DNA from 4 places in the Micromonospora sp. NPDC049201 genome. Region 2 is predicted to be linked to each of the others. Evidence: riboswitches for the same ligand, from Rfam matches in the RefSeq annotation. Region 2 holds a riboswitch; each other region holds the start of a gene.
The links. A riboswitch is a leader RNA that binds a small molecule or an ion and turns the genes downstream of it on or off. The one in region 2 is predicted to bind cyclic di-AMP.
Positions count from the first base shown of each region.

Region 1: linked by a shared signal. The riboswitch ahead of ACZ6O5_RS18590 (C40 family peptidase) and the one ahead of ACZ6O5_RS20730 (coiled-coil domain-containing protein) in region 2 are both predicted to bind cyclic di-AMP.
Region 3: linked by a shared signal. The riboswitch ahead of ACZ6O5_RS16510 (C39 family peptidase) and the one ahead of ACZ6O5_RS20730 (coiled-coil domain-containing protein) in region 2 are both predicted to bind cyclic di-AMP.
Region 4: linked by a shared signal. The riboswitch ahead of ACZ6O5_RS10785 (coiled-coil domain-containing protein) and the one ahead of ACZ6O5_RS20730 (coiled-coil domain-containing protein) in region 2 are both predicted to bind cyclic di-AMP.

Region 1 covers NZ_JBVJHM010000008.1:83,256-87,443, reverse strand. Annotated here, with positions in the region: gene ACZ6O5_RS18600 (pyridoxamine 5'-phosphate oxidase family protein) at 45-626, opposite strand; gene dcd (dCTP deaminase) at 705-1,283, shown strand; gene ACZ6O5_RS18590 (C40 family peptidase) at 1,354-2,388, opposite strand; cyclic di-AMP (ydaO/yuaA leader) riboswitch at 2,402-2,537, opposite strand; gene ACZ6O5_RS18585 (N-acetylmuramoyl-L-alanine amidase) at 2,768-4,188, shown strand, end outside.
Region 2 covers NZ_JBVJHM010000009.1:122,748-126,935, forward strand. Annotated here, with positions in the region: gene ACZ6O5_RS20720 (HelD family protein) at 1-694, shown strand, start outside; gene ACZ6O5_RS20725 (cation diffusion facilitator family transporter) at 772-1,686, shown strand; cyclic di-AMP (ydaO/yuaA leader) riboswitch at 1,829-1,958, shown strand; gene ACZ6O5_RS20730 (coiled-coil domain-containing protein) at 1,964-3,043, shown strand; gene ACZ6O5_RS20735 (hypothetical protein) at 3,123-3,683, shown strand; gene ACZ6O5_RS20740 (SRPBCC family protein) at 3,577-4,089, opposite strand; gene ACZ6O5_RS20745 (STAS domain-containing protein) at 4,154-4,188, opposite strand, start outside.
Region 3 covers NZ_JBVJHM010000007.1:90,321-94,508, forward strand. Annotated here, with positions in the region: gene ACZ6O5_RS16495 (acyltransferase family protein) at 1-618, shown strand, start outside; gene ACZ6O5_RS16500 (hypothetical protein) at 733-1,134, shown strand; gene ACZ6O5_RS16505 (hypothetical protein) at 1,285-2,049, shown strand; cyclic di-AMP (ydaO/yuaA leader) riboswitch at 2,363-2,502, shown strand; gene ACZ6O5_RS16510 (C39 family peptidase) at 2,703-3,563, shown strand; partial or broken gene ACZ6O5_RS16515 (hypothetical protein) at 3,619-4,171, opposite strand.
Region 4 covers NZ_JBVJHM010000004.1:187,640-191,827, forward strand. Annotated here, with positions in the region: gene ACZ6O5_RS10775 (helix-turn-helix transcriptional regulator) at 1-304, opposite strand, end outside; gene ACZ6O5_RS10780 (carbonic anhydrase) at 475-1,128, shown strand; gene ACZ6O5_RS10785 (coiled-coil domain-containing protein) at 1,186-2,211, opposite strand; cyclic di-AMP (ydaO/yuaA leader) riboswitch at 2,216-2,346, opposite strand; gene ACZ6O5_RS10790 (YibE/F family protein) at 2,501-3,808, opposite strand; gene ACZ6O5_RS10795 (metal-sensitive transcriptional regulator) at 4,075-4,188, opposite strand, start outside.

The sequences.
Region 1 (4,188 bases), on a different contig from region 2:
CCCGTCTGCGGACGGGGCCGGCACCGTCGTTTTTCCGGGCCCGGTCAGGCGGCCGGCCGGCGGGTGTCGAAGCCGTGCCGACCACGGCGGCCGTCCGGGACGAGCGCGTCACGCCGGGCCGCGACCAGGGGTGGCGACACCGGAGTGGCGGACGCGGGTGCGACCTCCCCCGGGTCGAGCCAGAGCCGCATCTCCGGGCGGCCGGCACCGATCTGGGTGACCGGGTCCCGGCGGGTCAGCATCGCCACGTCGACGGAGAACTCGAACAGGCGCCAGTCACCCTGCGGCGCCGCCCGGCCGATCCGGGTCAGCCGGTCCACCGTCGCCGGATCGGTCACCGGCCGGGCCCGACCGGCCAGGTAGGCCTCGTCGTCGCTCTCCTCCGGCGGGAAGGAGTGCAGCGCGTAACGGCCGTCGCGTTCGAGGTCGCGGCGCTTCGGCGAGTCGATGACGAAGCACCAGAGGCCGTCGTCGGTGATCAGCGGTGAGACCGGGTGCACCCGTGGGCCACCGTCGGCGCGGACCGTGGCGAGATAGCCGAAGCCCGGCCCGTACTGCTGCATCAGAAGGCGGATCTCGGCCGCGAGTCGGGGTTCGTCGGCGGCGAATTCGGACCAGGAAGCCATGCCGACAGTCTATCGAACACGTGTACGAAGAAGTAGTCCGACACGCTGTTCACCACCGTCTGTCGCTAGAGTGTTCCGATGCTGCTCTCCGACCGCGACCTGGTCTCCGAGATCAAGGCGGGCACGCTCGCGCTGGAGCCCTTCGAGCCCACGCTGGTGCAGCCATCCAGCATCGACGTACGCCTGGACCGGCTGTTCCGGGTCTTCAACAACCATCTCTACACGCACATCGACCCGTCGGTGCAGCAGGACGACCTGACGTCGATGGTGGAGGTCCCCGAGGGGGAGCCGTTCGTGCTGCACCCGGGCGAGTTCGTGCTCGCCTCCACGCTCGAGGTGATCTCGCTGGGCGAGGAGTTGGCCGGCCGACTGGAGGGCAAGTCGTCGCTGGGGCGGCTCGGTCTGCTCACCCACTCCACGGCCGGCTTCATCGACCCGGGCTTCTCCGGCCACGTCACGCTGGAGCTGTCCAACGTGGCGAATCTGCCGATCACGCTCTGGCCGGGCATGAAGATCGGCCAGCTCTGCATCTTCCGGCTCTCGTCGCCGGCCGAGCACCCGTACGGCTCGGCCGTCTACGGCTCGCGCTACCAGGGTCAGCGCGGCCCGACGCCGAGCCGGTCCTGGCAGAGCTGGCGCACCTGGCCGACCCGCTGACGCCGAGTTTGGTTGTTAGGAGGGGCCCCTGTTATGCGGAATGCGTTAACAGGGGGCCCCTCCTTACACCTCAGCCGGGGCGGCCGTAGCTGTTGATGTCGCCGTCGTCGACGCGCTTCATGGTGATGGGCTTGCCGGACTGGGAGGCGTGCACGACCCAGCCGTCCCCGACGTACATGCCCACGTGGTGCAGGTCGCCGTAGTAGAAGACCAGGTCACCGGCGCGCAGCTCGGCGCGGCTGACCCGCCTCGTCACGTCGTGCTGCTGGCGGGCGTTGTGCGGCAGCGAGACCCCGGCCTTCGCCCAGGCGGCCATGGTCAGGCCCGAGCAGTCGAAGTGGTCCGGGCCGGCCGCGCCCCACACGTAGATCTTGCCGATCTGGGCGCAGGCGAACTTGACCGCCACCCCGGCCGCGCCGCCCGGGTATCCGGCGGGACAGGGAGCCGGGCGCAGCGGGCCGCCGCCACCGTTGCCGTACACCTTGAGCCGTAGCTTCTGGAGCTTGGCGATCTCGGCGTCGATCTGCTTCTTCTTCGCCGCGAGCTGCGCCTCGGTGCGACTCAGGTCGGCGACCATCGCGTCCAGCGGCTTCTTCTTCGCCGCCAGCTCGTCGCGCAGCGCGGCGATGTCGCGGACCTGCTCCTGCTGGTGGTGCGCGAAGCGGTCGAGCATTTCCAGGCCGGCGACCAGCTCACTCGGCGAACGGCTGCCCAGCAGCGCGTTGACGGTGGAGAGGTTGTCGCCCTTGTACGCGTCGGCGGCGAGCCCGCCGACCTGGCCGAGCGCGGCGTCCACCCGGGCCTGGAGCGGGGCGATCTGCTTGCCGAGCGCGTCGGCCTGCTTGCGGCGCACCGCGAGCTGCCCGCGGACGGCGTTGACCTGTTCGATGACGGGTTCGAGCTTGTTCCAGTCGCGGTCGATCTGGGCCTCGATCTCGGCGACCGAGGGTTCCGCGTGCGCCGCCGTCGCGCCACCGGTCAGGACGACCGCGGCGCCGACCAGGGCGGCAAGTGTGGTGGTGAAGCGGGACCAGCGGAAACGCGGCACGACGGCGGACCGGTCGACCGACCGGCTCGACGTCGGCCGCGGGGCATGGTGGGCCACCGGGCGTCCGTACTCCTTCTGCCTGACCGCCTACCGGGTTAGCTGACGGGTTCGGGCGGGAAGGGAAGCGCCCTACCGCAGTGGCTGCGGATTCACCCCAGGAACCTGGGTCCCCGGTTCGCCCGTGGGCGACTCGGCGGTGTCGGGCCGTCACCGACCGGGTTGGACGGTGAAGATGCGGCCGACGATTGACCAGAGTAAAGATTCCCGTTACCAATCCGCAACCCGAACGACCGTGACACTCCGTACCTGATACGGCGGGCGAACGCGAATGGAGATTTTCTTCGCATCGGATTGCCTCCTGGAAAGGTATTGACCCCACGGGGGGCTGGCGTGAGGGTGGGAACGCAGTGACCCCCATCCCTGTCCAGGAGGTTCGATGCACCTCTCAGCCCCGCCGTCGAGCAGACGGATCCTGCTCGCCGCCGCCGTGGCGACGGCCACCGCGCTGGCCACCACCGGCCCGGTGAGCGCCGCGCCGCAGGCGGCCCAGCCCACCGGCGACCGCCAGCAGCAGTACGCTGCCGCGGCGGCCGAGTACGGCGTACCGCAGAACGTGCTGCTCGGTGTCTCCTACCTGGAGTCGAGGTGGGACACCCACCCGGGCCAGCCCAGCACCAGCGGCGGCTACGGCCCGATGCACCTGACCGACGCCGCGCACATCCTGGCCACGCCGGGCAGCGCGCACGTCGACGAGGACGAGGACCCGCGCGGCGACGACAGCCGCCCGCTTCGGCTTGACCCGGCCACCGCCGCCGCGCCGACCCGGGAGACGCCGCTGCCGACCGCCTCGCTCCAGACGCTCGACGCCGCCGCCACGCTCACCGGGCTGGACGCGCAGACCCTGCGCACCGACCCGGCGGCGAACATCCGCGGTGGCGCGGCGCTGCTGGCGTCGTACCAGAAGGCACTGGGTGGGCCGGTCGGCGCCGGCAGCGACGTCGCGGCCTGGTACGGCGCGGTGGCCCGCTACTCCGGCGCGGACACGTCCGACGCGGCGGCGGCCTTCGCCGACGAGGTCTACGACCAGCTCGGCCAGGGCGCGGCCCGGACCACCGATGACGGGCAACGGGTCACGCTGGCCGCCACCGCCGCGCAGCCGGACCGGGCCGGACTGGCCCGGCTCGGGCTGCGCCACGCCGCGCGGCCGGACGGGCTGGAGTGCCCGGTGCGGCTGGCCTGCGAGTGGATTCCCGCCCCCTACGAGCAGCTCAGCGCCGACCCGGGCGACTACGGCAACCACGACCTGGGCGACCGGCCGAAGCAGCAGAAGATCGAATACATCGTCATCCACGACACCGAGGGCTACTTCGCCCCCAGCGTCGACCTGGTGAAACGTGCCGACTACCTGGGCTGGCACTACACGCTGCGGTCGGTGGACGGCTACGTCGCGCAGCACATCAAGGCCAAGGACGTCGGCTGGCACGCCGGCAACTGGTACGTCAACGCCAAGTCCATCGGCCTGGAGCACGAGGGCTTCGCCGGGCAGGGCACCTGGTACACCGAGGCGATGTACCGCAGCTCGGCCAAGCTGGTCCGCTACCTGGCGCAGAAGTTCGGCATCCCGATGGACCGGCAGCACATCATCGGCCACGACAACGTGCCCGGCATCACCGCCGCGAACGTGCGGGGCATGCACTGGGACCCGGGCCCCTACTGGGACTGGTCGCACTACTTCGACCTGATGAAGGCGCCGTTCCGGACCACCGGCACGTCGCGTACCGGGCTGGTCACCATCGACCCGGACTTCGCCACCAACCGGCCCGCGTTCGTCGGCTGCAACCAGCAGCCGCCGGGCGT
Region 2 (4,188 bases):
GTACGCCGATCGGCAGCGCGCGGCCCGGGCCGCCGCCCGGGAGCGCCCGGTGGACTACCGCGACTTCGCCCACGTGGTGGTGGACGAGTCGCAGGACGTCTCGCCGATGCAGTGGCGGATGGTCGGGCGGCGCGGCCGGCTGGCGTCCTGGACGGTGGTCGGCGATCCGGCGCAGACCGCCTGGACCGGCGATCCGCAGGAGCTGGACCGGGCCCGTGACCAGGCGCTGGGGCGGCGGCCCCGGCGTCGCTTCGAGCTGACCACCAACTACCGCAACTCGGCGGAGATCTTCGCCGTGGCGGCGGCGGAGATCCGTCGGCGGTATCCGGATCTGGCGCTGCCCGTCGCGGTGCGTTCCACAGGCGTGCCGCCAGTGGAGCGGACGGTGGCCGCGGCCGAGCTGCCGGCGGCCACGGTCGAGGCGGTCCGGGCGCTGCTGGCCGAGGTGGAGGGCACGGTCGGCGTGATCACGCCGGTGCCGCGCCGGGACGAGGTGGCCGGTTGGCTGGGCGACCTCGACGCGGGCCGGCTCCAGGTGGTCACCAGCCTCCAGGCCAAGGGCATGGAGTACGACGGAGTGGTGTTGGTCGCGCCGAGCGAGATCCGGGCCGACCCGGGTTCGGGTGTCCGCACGCTCTACGTCGCGCTGTCCCGGGCCACCCAGCGCCTGACCACGCTCGATCCGGTGGGCTGACGCCACAGTCACTTGCACACATAGCGATGTGAGCATAGATTGGGCCCGTCCGGGATTCGGGGCGGGAGGGTGGGTGCGTGGGCGCAGGTCATGACCACAGCGCTGCGGTGGCCAACGCGGCGCACCGGCACTCCGGTCGGCTCTGGGCGGCGTTCGCGCTGCTCGCCGTGCTGATGGTGGTCGAGGCGGTGGCCGCTGTCACGACCGGCTCGCTCGCGCTGCTCTCCGACGCCGGCCACATGTTCACCGACGTGCTCGGCATCGGCATGGCGCTCGCGGCGATCACCGCCACCCGACGCGCCCGGACCGACCCGCAACGCACGTTCGGGCTCTACCGGCTGGAGGTGCTCGCCGCGCTGGCCAACGCGGTGCTGCTCGGCGCCGTCGCGGTCTACGTCCTGATCGAGGCGGTACGCCGGTTCGGTGAGCCGCCGGAGGTGCTCGCCGGACCGATGCTGGTGGTGGCCGTGCTCGGCCTGCTCGCCAACATCGCCGCGTTCGCGCTGCTGCGCTCCGGCGCCCAGGAGAGCATCAACCTGCGCGGCGCGTACCTGGAGGTGCTGGGCGACCTGCTCGGCTCGCTCGGGGTGATCGGCGCCGCGCTGGTCATCGCGGTCACCGACTGGTGGTGGGCCGACCCGCTGGTCGCGGTGGCGATCGGCCTGTTCATCCTGCCGCGCACCTGGCGGCTCGGCCGGGCCGCGGTGCGCATCCTGGTGCAGGCCGCGCCGGAACACCTCCAAGTGACCGCCGTGCACGACCGGCTGACCGCCGTGCCCGGCGTGGCGGAGGTGCACGACCTGCACGTCTGGACGCTCACCTCCGGCATGGACGTGGCCTCGGCACACCTGACCACCGATCCGGGCGCGGAGGTCGCCACCGTGCTGGCCGCCGCCCGGGCCGCGCTGCACGAGGACTTCTCGATCGATCACGCCACGTTGCAGATCGAACCCGGAGCGTCCGCCGGCGCCTGCGGCCCAACCGGCTGGTAGTTAGGACAGACTTAAATTCGAGTGGCTATTGTTGACTTATGCCGGTTTTGCCCGGTATTCGGCTCCGGGTGGCGGAGCCGGCTCCGGGCAACGCCGGTAGGCTCGGTCGCGGCCGACCCGCAGGCGTCATCCGGCGCCGACGGAGCGGCCGTCGCCTAATCGCCCGCGGGGCGAGCCGGGGAACCACGTACGTGGGGTGCATCCGCGTCAGCGGTAGGGATCTTCCGTCCCGAACCCGTCAGCTAACCCGGTCGGCGGTTGACGGAAGGACACGTGAATGCCCCCAGTGGCACCTGTACGACGAACGGCCGCCCGGATGGCGGCCCTGCTCGTCGCGATGCTGACCCTCGGCCTCGTGACGGCACCGGTCTCCCCCGCCTCGGCGGCACCCCCGACCGGCCGGCTCGCCGCCGCGCCCGGGGACGACGACGAGGGCGGCACGCCGGCGCTGCGCGCCAAGCTCGACGCCGCCAGCAAGGGCTGGCTGGAGGCCAGGGCCGCGCTGAACCGGTCGGTGACCCGGCAGAAGCAGCTCAACGAACGACTCGTGACGATCGACGCGGAACTGACCGAGCGCAACGCCAAGGTCGGTGAGATCGCCGAGGTGGCGTACCGCACCGGCCGGATGGGCACCGCCGCGGCGCTGCTCGGCAGCACCAGCCCGGAAGGCTTCATGGACCGGGCCGCCGCCCTGGAGACGGTCGCCGCGCACGAGGACCGGACGCTGCGCGAGCTGATCACCACCCGCGACGAGGCGATCCGCACCCGTACCGCGCTCGACGGCGAGGTCCGCGAGCAACGCAAGCAGGTCACGGTGATGGCCAAGCGCAAGGAGCAGGCCGAGCAGGCGCTGGAGGAGGCCAACAACCGGCCGTCCGCCAGCAGCGGCGGCGGCAGCGGCGGGATCCGGGGCACCTCCACCGCGAACGCGAAGCCGGCCAAGCGCAACTCCGACGGCTCCTGGCCGGCCGAGTCGTGCAGCGTCAACGACCCGACGCCGGCCAGCGGCTGCATCACCCCGCGTACGCTGCACGCGCTGCAACAGGCCCAGGCCGCCGGCTTCACCCGGTACGTCTCCTGCCACCGGCCCAGCGGCTCCGGCGAGCACCCGAAGGGTCGGGCCTGCGACTTCGCGGCCCAGAAGAGCGGCTTCGGCGGCGTGGCCAGCGGCGGCGACCGGACGTACGGCAACAACCTGGCCGCGTACTTCGTGCGCAACGCCGACCCGCTCGCCGTGCTCTACGTGATCTGGTTCAAGCAGATCTGGCTGCCCAGCAGCGGCTGGAAGTCGTACAGCGGGGGCAACGGCGACCCGTCCAGCGACCACACCAACCACGTGCACCTGTCGGTCTACTGAGCACTACGCCCCACGACGTACACCGGGTGTCGTCGCGCGGCCCACGACGTGGGCCGCGCGACGGGGCGACGATCGGGACATGAGACGACTCTCCCCCGCCGGCCGCAAGGCGCTGCTCACCGCGCACCTGGCCACCTCGCTGGGCTGGCTCGGCACCGACCTGACGCTGCTCGCGCTCGGCGTCGCCGGGCTGCGGGGCGCCGACCCCGACGTGGTCTACCCGGCGGCGGCGCTGCTGGTCACCTGGCTGTTCGCACCGCTGAGCGTGGCGGTCTGGCTGATCGGGACCGCCAGTGCCCTGCTCACTCCGTGGGGCCTGCTGCGCTGGCGATGGGTGCTGGTGAAGTTCGCGCTCACCACCGTCATGCTCGGCCTGGTGCTGCTCCTGCTGACCCCCCGGATCCGGCACCTCGGCGCGCTCGCCGGGGCAGCCGACGCGCACCTGCGGGTCGACCTGGTGGTGCCGCCGGCCGTCTCCACCACGCTGCTGCTGATCGCCACCGTGCTGTCCGTCTGGAAGCCGTGGGGGCGGATCAGGCGGGCCGGCCCTCCAGCGTCGCGCCGAGGCGGGCGGCGAGGCCCAGGTGAGCGGCCCGTGCCTGGCGGAACGCGTAACCGAACAGCGGCGCCGGCGCGGTGAGCGTGATCTCCACGTCGATCCGCACCACGCCGTCGGGCTCGTCGCGCAGCCGGGTGTGGTTACGCACCGTCGTCGCCGGCTGCTGCCGGGCGACGGTGACCACCTCGTCCTCGGTGGCGACCAGCACGTCCGCCTGGTAGGTGACCGGGAAGTGCAGGGGACCGAGCTCCAGCCGGTCGGTGATCGCGAAGCTGGCCAGCGCGCCCGGCCGGGGCGGCAACTGCCGGACCCGCACGATCAGCGGATGCAGCTCGCCCTGCCGGCTCAGGTCGCCGAGCAGGGCCACCGCGTCCGCCCGGCTGCACCGGGCCTGCACGGTGTAGCTGAAGCTGTCGCTGCTCTGCAACCGGTCCCCCTCGCCGTCGTGGGTCCGGACGATCGTCCCGTACCGGGGCCGGCCTGGCAACGGGTCGAAGGTCCCCCGGCCGGCGAGGGGCCGGACGCAGGATCGGTGCGCGGGCGGGTGGCGCTCAGGCGCCGGGGAGCACCTCGGGAGCCTCGTCGG
Region 3 (4,188 bases), on a different contig from region 2:
TTCACGCAGATCTTCCCGGTGACCCGCTCGTTCGAGTTCTGGATGGGGGCGGCGGCGGCCGAGCTGATGCGCCGCAACCGCTGGCGTGGCCCCGGGCTGACCACCGCCGGCCTGGCCTTCGTCGCCACCTGGGCGGTCGCCGCGCTGTGGATCCGGGCCGAGTTCTGGGCGGCGTTGCTCGCCGTCGCGTACCTGCTGGTCATCACCGCGGCGGCGGACGCCGACGTGCGGGGTCGGCGGACCCCGTGGCGGTCCCGGCCGATGCGCTGGCTCGGTGAGGTCTCGTTCGCGTTCTACCTGGTCCACGTGTTGGTCATGGTGACCGTGCTGCGGCTCACCGGTGACTGGGGGACCGGGCTGCCCGGGTGGCGGGGCCCGCTCGCGGTGCTCGGCTTCCTGCTGCTCACCCTGGCGCTCGCCGCCGTGCTGCACCGCTGGGTGGAGGAGCCGATGATGCGCCGCCTCGGCCCGTCGCGCCGGGCCCGCGGCGGTCCGGCCGCCGCCGCGCCGGCACCGGGCGTGCCCGCACCGCGCGCGGCCGTCGACGACACCGGCGCGGCGTCCGCCGGGGAGCCGGACCCGTCGATCGAGTACGCCGGGCGGCGCCGGCCGGACTGAGCGGTCCACCCTGGTCAACGGCGTCGCGACACGCCGGGCGACGATGCGCTGTGCCCGGATCGGCGGTATTTTGTTCCCGTGGCTCCGATTGCGCTCACCTGTCCCGTGTGGTGGGTGGCGCGCTGGGTCGCACGGATGCTGGCCAGCCTGGCCGTGGTCGTCGCCTGTTCGCTGGGCGCCGCCACGCTGCCGACCGGCGTGTCCCCGATCGCACCCGCGGCGGCCGGCCCGGTCGCCGGATTGCGGGCCGACGTCGACGCCGAACGGCCGAACGGCAGTGTCGCCGAGCGGCAGGTCGACACCGCCGCCGAGCGGCAGGGCGTCATCGTCGCCGAGCGGCAGGGCGTCGCCGTCGCCGAGCGGCAGGGCGTCCTCGCCTTCGATCGGCAGCGGAGCCGCGTCGGCGTTCCCGAGCCGCAGCCGGTGGGCGATGTCCCGCCTCCGACCGGGCGGCACCCGTTCCCGGTCGGCCAGCCGCCGGCTCCGGCCGGCCCGCGGGCCCCGCCCGCCCGCTGACCCGCCCCGGGCCCGGCCCGTGACCGCGCCCACCGAACCTCACCCCGCAACGCCCCCTCGGCGGCCCGGCGGCGCCCGAACTCCGGCCGCGCCCCGCCCCCGACCGGCCGTGCGGGGTTACCCGCCACTGTCTCCCGTGAGGTGCCGACCATGTCGCAGACCGTTCTCCTCAATTTCCTCACCGCCGTCCCCGAGGCCGCCGCCATCTGGTCGGCGCTGACCGTGCTCGCCCTCGTCCTGCTCGCCGTGCTGGTCGCGCGACCGGAACGGGACGGCGCGGGGGAGCCGGCACCCGAACCGGTCGACGCGGAGGCGCTCCACCGCGCCGACCTGGCCCGGTACGCCGACGAGGTGGCGGTGGCCGCCGCCGGGGCCGCGCAGACCGCCCGTCGCCGTCGCGAGCAGTGGCTGGCCGCCCAGAGCGAGGCCGACCGGGCCTGGACGGCCTACGACGAGGCGGACGCCGCCGCCCGCCGCCTGGCCGGCGCCGGCGCGCTGCCCGCCCCGCACACCCCCCGCACCCCCGCCGAGTACGCGGCGCGCGAACGCTGGCTGCACCACGCCGCCATGACGGCGCACTGGCGGGGGGAGCTGACCGCCCGCCAGCTCGCCGACGTGCTCGCCCACCGCAACGGGTGGGACCCGCGGCGGCACCCGGCCGAGCAGGAGATCGTGCTGGCCCGGACCGTCCGCGACGGGCGGCGGGCCGGCTGGGAGACGGCCGCCGAGCGGGAACGCCTGGCGTGGCGGGACGCCGAACTGGCCGCCGAGGCGGCCCGGACGCTCGCCGCCGAGGCGTACGCGGCCACCACGGCGCTGTGGCCGGTGCCCACGTCCCGCGTCTCGACGGCGAGCCGCGTCCCGGTCCCGTCGGCGGTGCGGGGGGCCCGGTGGCGTCCGGCCCGCGTCGGCTGAGCGGCCCAGGGGAGCACGTCGACCGAATCGTTACCCGAAACCGGTGAGGCCGGTCACCGGTGCCGTCCGCCGGCGGCCGTCCGGCTCGATGGCCCCTGCTGCGCCCGCTGCCCGATTCTTCGTCGGCCGGATGTCCGCTTCCTGCCGTGCGGCGCCGACGTGGCCGCTTGTCCCATTGAGGGAGGTCGGTGACCGGCTGTTCCGAATCCGTAGTCGTCGAAGACGTTTACGCAGGTGGGAGCGCTTGGCAGGGCGTGTACCCACCGGTAGTGTCGGCGCGTCCGGTGCGGTTCCCGATCGCAGATGGCGACGCCGCGCCGACCCGCCTAATCGTGCATACGAACCGGGGACCCAACGCAACACCGGGGTGAATCCGCGAGCCCACGGCCGCGGTAGGGCGTACTTCCCGCCCGAATCCGTCAGCTAACCCGGTCGGCGGCCACGGAAGGAGTTCCATTCCCGTGCCCACCACCCCCCGAACGTCTCCCCGCCTCCACGGCCCCGGGGTGCCGGCGCTCGCCTGACGCGACGCGCTTCCGACCCCGTCCCGCCCGGCATCCGGGCGACTTCCCGCGGCCGTCCCGCCCGCCAGCGCGTGTGAGTTCCTCCACGCGCGGGGTCGGCGCGTGCCGCCCACCCCGTGGAGGAAACCCGTGAAGTACCACCTGAAGCGCCACCTGCGTCGCCTCGCGACCGAGCGTCCGTACCAGATCATCGCCGGTTCGGCGGCGGCCCTCGTGCTGGCCGGCGGCACCGGCGCCGCGCTGACCGCCACCGACGACGCGCCGACCCGGCAGGAGAACACCGCCGCGGTGGCGGAACTCGGCTCCCGCCTCGGCGACACCGCCAGCCGCAGCGAGGCGCGCATCGCCGTCCCGTCGCCGAGCGCGTCGCCCAGCGCCTCGCCGAGCGCGTCGCCGCGCCGCTCGCCCAGCGCCTCGCTCACGGCCTCGCCGTCGGCGAAGGTCGCCGACCCGGACACCACCCGCAAGGCCACGCCGAAGCCGCCGTCGAGCAAGGTGCTCGACTACGACTACCAGGCGCAGACCACCTACTACTACTGCGGCCCGGCCGCGGTGCGGAACGCGCTCAGTGCCACCGGCATCGAGCGCAGCCAGGACACGCTCGCCGTCGCGCTCGGTACCACCGAGATGGGCACCAACTCGGCCGAGGACACCACCCGGGTGCTCAATCAGCAGGTCAAGGGCGACCCGTACCGGACCCGTATGATCCCCGGCACGGCCACCAAGGCGCAGATCGACCGGCTCCAGGCCGACGTGGTCAACGCGGTCCGCAACGGCCGGGCGGTGGTCTCGAACGTCGTCGGGGACACCACCGACACCAACGGCGGCTGGCACTCGTTCCCGGGCGGCCACTACATCGCCGTGGTCGGCTACCAGAACGACGGCCGGACCGTACGGATCGCCGACTCGGCCGACCCGTCGCTGCCGGCGTACTGGATCAGCACCATCGACCTGGCGAACTGGATGGCCACGCGCGGCTACTCCGCCTGAGCAGTACGCGTCGAAGGCCGGCACCCCTGTCCGGGGTGCCGGCCTTCGTGGCGTCTTAGCTGTTCCAGTGCTTGTTGACCAGGTCGGTGGCCTGCTTCTCCCACTGGGCGTACGCGTCCGGGTAGGCCGACACCTGCACCGTCTGGGCGGCCTTGGTCACCGGCATGTCCTGCCAGCCGTCGACCTGCTTCAGCCCCTTCAGGAACGCAAGTGTCGAGTACTCGGGGTCGGTGATCTGCTCCGGCGTGCCCCAACCCGAGGACGGACGCTGCTGGAACAGACCCAGCGAGTCGTGGTCGTTACGGTCGCCGAGGTGGCCCAGGTTCTCCAGCTTCGACTCCTGCAACGCCGTCGCGATCGAGACCACCGCCGCCCGCTCCGGCAGCCCGGCCTTCTTCGTCGCCGCGATGATCGCCTTGACGTTGGCCGTCTGCTCGTCGTTGAGGCTGATCGTGGACTGCTCACCCTGCACACTCGCGACCGCGATCGGCTTGCTGGCGGTGGCGGCGTGCGCGGACTCGACGTGACCGGCGATCGGACCGGCAAACACCACCGGTGAAAGCCAGACCAGCAATACCCAGCACACTCTTACGCAGCATCGTGTTCATGGCGAGGGCTCCATTCG
Region 4 (4,188 bases), on a different contig from region 2:
CGAAGAGGTCGAGCAACGCCCCGACCTGCTGGTCGGCCTCGGCGGGGTGCCGGAAGCGGCCGTTCGGGTTGATCGTGTACTCGTTGCGCCTACCCACCCGGGTGCGGTGCAGGTAGCCGCCGGCCTCCAGGTCGGCGACGATCGCCTGGGCCGCCCGCTCGGTGACGCCCACCTCGTCCGCCACGTCCCGCAGCCGCGCCGTGGGGTTGCGCGCGATGGCCAGCAGCACGTGCCCGTGGTTGGTGAGGAAGGTCCAGTGCCGGCGGCTCCCGTCCTCGCCTGGTGTGGTCGCCATGGTGGTCATCGTATGGCGTGGCGGGCGACTGCCCGGACCCGGAGCAGGTCGAGTCATAACGCATGAAACGCGTATCACGAAATCTTGACGTGCCATCGGTCTCGTGTGACGGTGGGTCGCGAGGCCGACACCGCCGACCGCCGGCCTGGTCGTTCCGCCCGAGGACGAGGTGAGCAGCGATGATCCCGAGCACTCCCGACGAGGCACTCGCCGAACTGCGGGCCGGTAACCACCGGTTCGTCACCGGCGTGCCGCAGCATCCGAACCAGGACGCCGGGCACCGGGCCGCGGTCGCCGAGGGCCAGCACCCGTTCGCGGTGATCGTCGGCTGCTCCGACTCCCGGCTCGCCGCCGAGATCATCTTCGACCGCGGTCTCGGCGACCTCTTCGTGGTGCGTACCGCCGGGCACACCGCCGGCCCCGAGGTGCTCGGCAGCGTCGAGTACGCGGTGACCGTGCTCGGCACGCCGCTCGTGGTGGTGCTCGGCCACGACTCGTGCGGCGCGGTCCAGGCGGCCCGCGAGGCGGTCCGCACCGGCTCCGCGCCGGCCGGGCACCTGGGCGCGGTGGTGGACGCCGTCTCGCCCAGCCTGCTCCGGGCCGCCCGGCAGGAGGTCACGGACCTCGACGGCATCATCGACATCCACATCGCGCAGACCGTGGAGACGCTGCTGGCCCGCTCGACGGTGCTCGCCGAGCGGGTGGCCGCCGGAGCGTGCGCGGTGGCCGGCATGTCGTACCGGCTCAGTGGCGGCGAGGTGCGGACGGTGGCGCAGTCCTCGGCCCCGGTGCCCGCGCCGGCCGCACCGGTGGACCCGGCGCTCGCCGGCTGACCACCCCCCGGACACACGGAAGGGGCCGCCCGGAGGCGGCCCCTTCTCGCGTACGCGTCAGAGCAGTGACATGTGCACGTGGTCGGTGTGGTTCGAGGGGCCGCTGTAGGAACTCCAGCCGGTCGCCGGGAACCAGATCTGCCGGTTCCAGATCACGTAGTAGATGCCCAACCGGTCGGCGTTACGGATGAGGAAGGCGGCCACCTCGTTGCCGTACCGGCGGGTGTCGTTGTTGTGCCACGGCGAGAAGCCGCTGTTCTGCAACGACCAGTCGCACGCCTTGCCCTTGGGGTGCTCCCACGGCCCGCCGGGGCGGTAGCAGCCCACGAAGCGGTTGAAGCCGGCGCGCTTGACCTCCTTGTACGCGTGCAGCGTGCGCGGCGTGACGCAGCCGGAGGTGGTCGGGTCGTTCTCGCTGCACGACTCGGACTTCCACCCGCCGTCGGCGGTGCGGCCGGGGCCGATCTTGGCAACCGGCGAGGTGGCCGAGACCAGGCCGCCGGTGAAGTCCAGCCCGCCGACCAGCTTCAGCGCCTTCTGCGCCTCGACCTTCTCGCGGGCCATCGCGTTCGTCTGCTTCTCCTGCTCGCGCACCTCGGCGTCGAGCGCGATCTTGGCCTGCTCGGCGCGCGTCTTCACCGCGTTGATGGCGGCGAGCCGCTGCCCGTTGAACAGGTTGAGTTCGTCCAGGGCGCTGGCCCGGCGGACGAACGAGTCGGGCGAGTCGCTCTCCAGCAGCATCGCCATCGCACCGACCCGACCGGTGCGGTAGGACTGCGCGGCGATCTCGGTGACCTGCGGGCTGAGCGCGTCGAGCTCGTTCTGCGCCGCCTTCACCTCGAGCGCGAGCTTGAGCTGCCGCTTGCGCGACGTGTCCAGCTTGGACTTGGCCTGGAGATAGGCCCGGTTGGCGGCGGTGACGGCCTCGCTGATCAGCGGTGGGTCGTCGTCCTCCGAGTGCCCCGAGGGGTTGGGGGCGGCGGTGTGCGGGGCTGCCGACGCCGGGGTTGGCCCGACCAGCACGGCGAGCGCGGCGAGCACGGCCACCACGGGTGTCAAGCAGCGGCGCAGGGGTGCCGTCACAGTGTTCCCTTCCGTCGGCCGCCGACCGGGTTAGCTGACGGGTTCGGGACGGAAGCGGCCCCTACCGCTGACGCGGATTCACCCCATGTACCTGGTTCCCCGGCTCGCCCGGAGGCGATTGGGCGGCGGCACCGCAGGCGCGGGTGCGCGCCTTCGGCGGTGACCGGCAGCGAGGTTACCCGAGATGTCGACCGGGGATCTACGCCCGGAAGCCGACCAATCGCGAGAATTCGACATTGCCCAGCGTGACCAGCATCGCGTTTCTCGCCCGCCGTCACGCTGCGGAGTGTCACCATGCGACATCCGTACTTCCCCGGCGGCCGGGCCACCGTTCGGCCGGCGTTCCGCCGAGCGCCTCCAGCGCCTCGCCGCGGGCCGCCGGGGGCCGGTCCGGCGGTGGTGACGACGCCCCGGCCGCCGGCCCGCGCCGTCCGGCGGTGGCCACGACCGCGGCCAGCGCGGTGGTGAGCGGTACGGCGGCGATCAGACCGAGCGTCGCCACCGCGCTGCGGACGATCTCCTGGGCCAGGAACTCGCTGGTGAGGATCTCGCTCACCGGCCGGGAGTCGGCCACCAGCAGGAGCAGCAGCGGCAGCGAGGCGCCCGCGTACGCCAGCACGATGGTGTTGACAGTGGACGCGATGTGCGCCCGGCCCACCCGGGTGGCCGCCCGGTAGAGCTGCCGCCGGGACAGGTCGGGGTTGGCGTGCGCCAGCTCGGTGACGGTGGCCGCCTGGGTGACCGTGACGTCGTCCAACACGCCCAGCGAGCCGATGATGATGCCGGCCAGCAGCAGCCCGTGCAGGTCCACGCCGCCCTGGAACATGGAGAGCGTGGTGGCGTCCTCGCTGCCGAAGCCGGTCAGGTGGGTGGCGGCGGTGGCGAGCGTGCCCAGCACGCCGGTGACCACCAGGCTGCCGAGCGTGCCGAGCACCGCCACCGACGTCTGCGCGCTGATCCCGTGGGTCAGGTAGAGCACCACGAACATGATCAGCGCGGCGCCGACGATCGCCACCGGCAGCGGGGACCGGCCGGCGCCGATTCCGGGCAGCACGAAGCCGAGCAGGATGGCGAAGCTCGCCACCAGGCCACCCAACGCGGCCAGCCCGCGCCAGCGCCCGAACGCCACGATCGCGGCGGCGAAGAGCGCCACCAGCCAGATCAACGGCGTGGCGCGCTGGTGCTCGGCGATGTTGTACGCCTTCACCGACGGGTCGGCCGGGTCGGTCAGCTCGACCAGGATCACCTCGTCGCCGACCTCGACGCGCGGCGCCCCGGGCCCGGCCGGGATCGGCGTCTCGACCTGCCGGCCGGCGTCCGGGCCCTGCTCCGCGGCGACCGTCACGGTGCCGCACCGGCCGCCGCCACCCTCGGGGGCCTCCGGGGTCGGTGGGCAGGGCTCGGTCACCACCCGGGTCACCGTGCCGTGGTGGCGTGGCACGTTCTCGGCTTCGGCCGGCTCCGGGCCGCCGCCCCGGGGCCAGAGCACCAGCGCCGCGAGCACGGTGAGCACGAAGAGCGGCACCACGGTCGCGAGCAGGAGCCGGCGTACGCCCGGCGGCGCGGCGGGGGCGGGACGGGTGTGGTCGGCGCCCACGGCGGCTCTCCCTACGGGTCGCGGCGCACCGGTTCACCGGCCCGGTCGTCCACCCGGCCGGCGCGGACGCGTCCTGCCACGCCCGGGCTCGCCGCCCGGGTCATGGTAGCCACCCCACCTGCGCGATCTTGCAGTTGCGGCCCCGGCAAACGGCGCGAACAGGGCGCTTCGAGGGCCGCAACTGCAAGATCGGCGGGGCGGGGGCGGGGAGGGGCGGGGCGGGGGCGGGGAGGGGCGGGGTGGGGCGGGGTGGGGTGGGGAGGGGGTCAGCCGCGTTTCATGAGGCGGCCTACGGCGGCCATCATCTCGGTTGCCATCTCGTCGGCTCGGCCCTCGGCGGCGCCCTCGTGCATGCAGTGTCGGGCGTGGCCGTCGAGCAG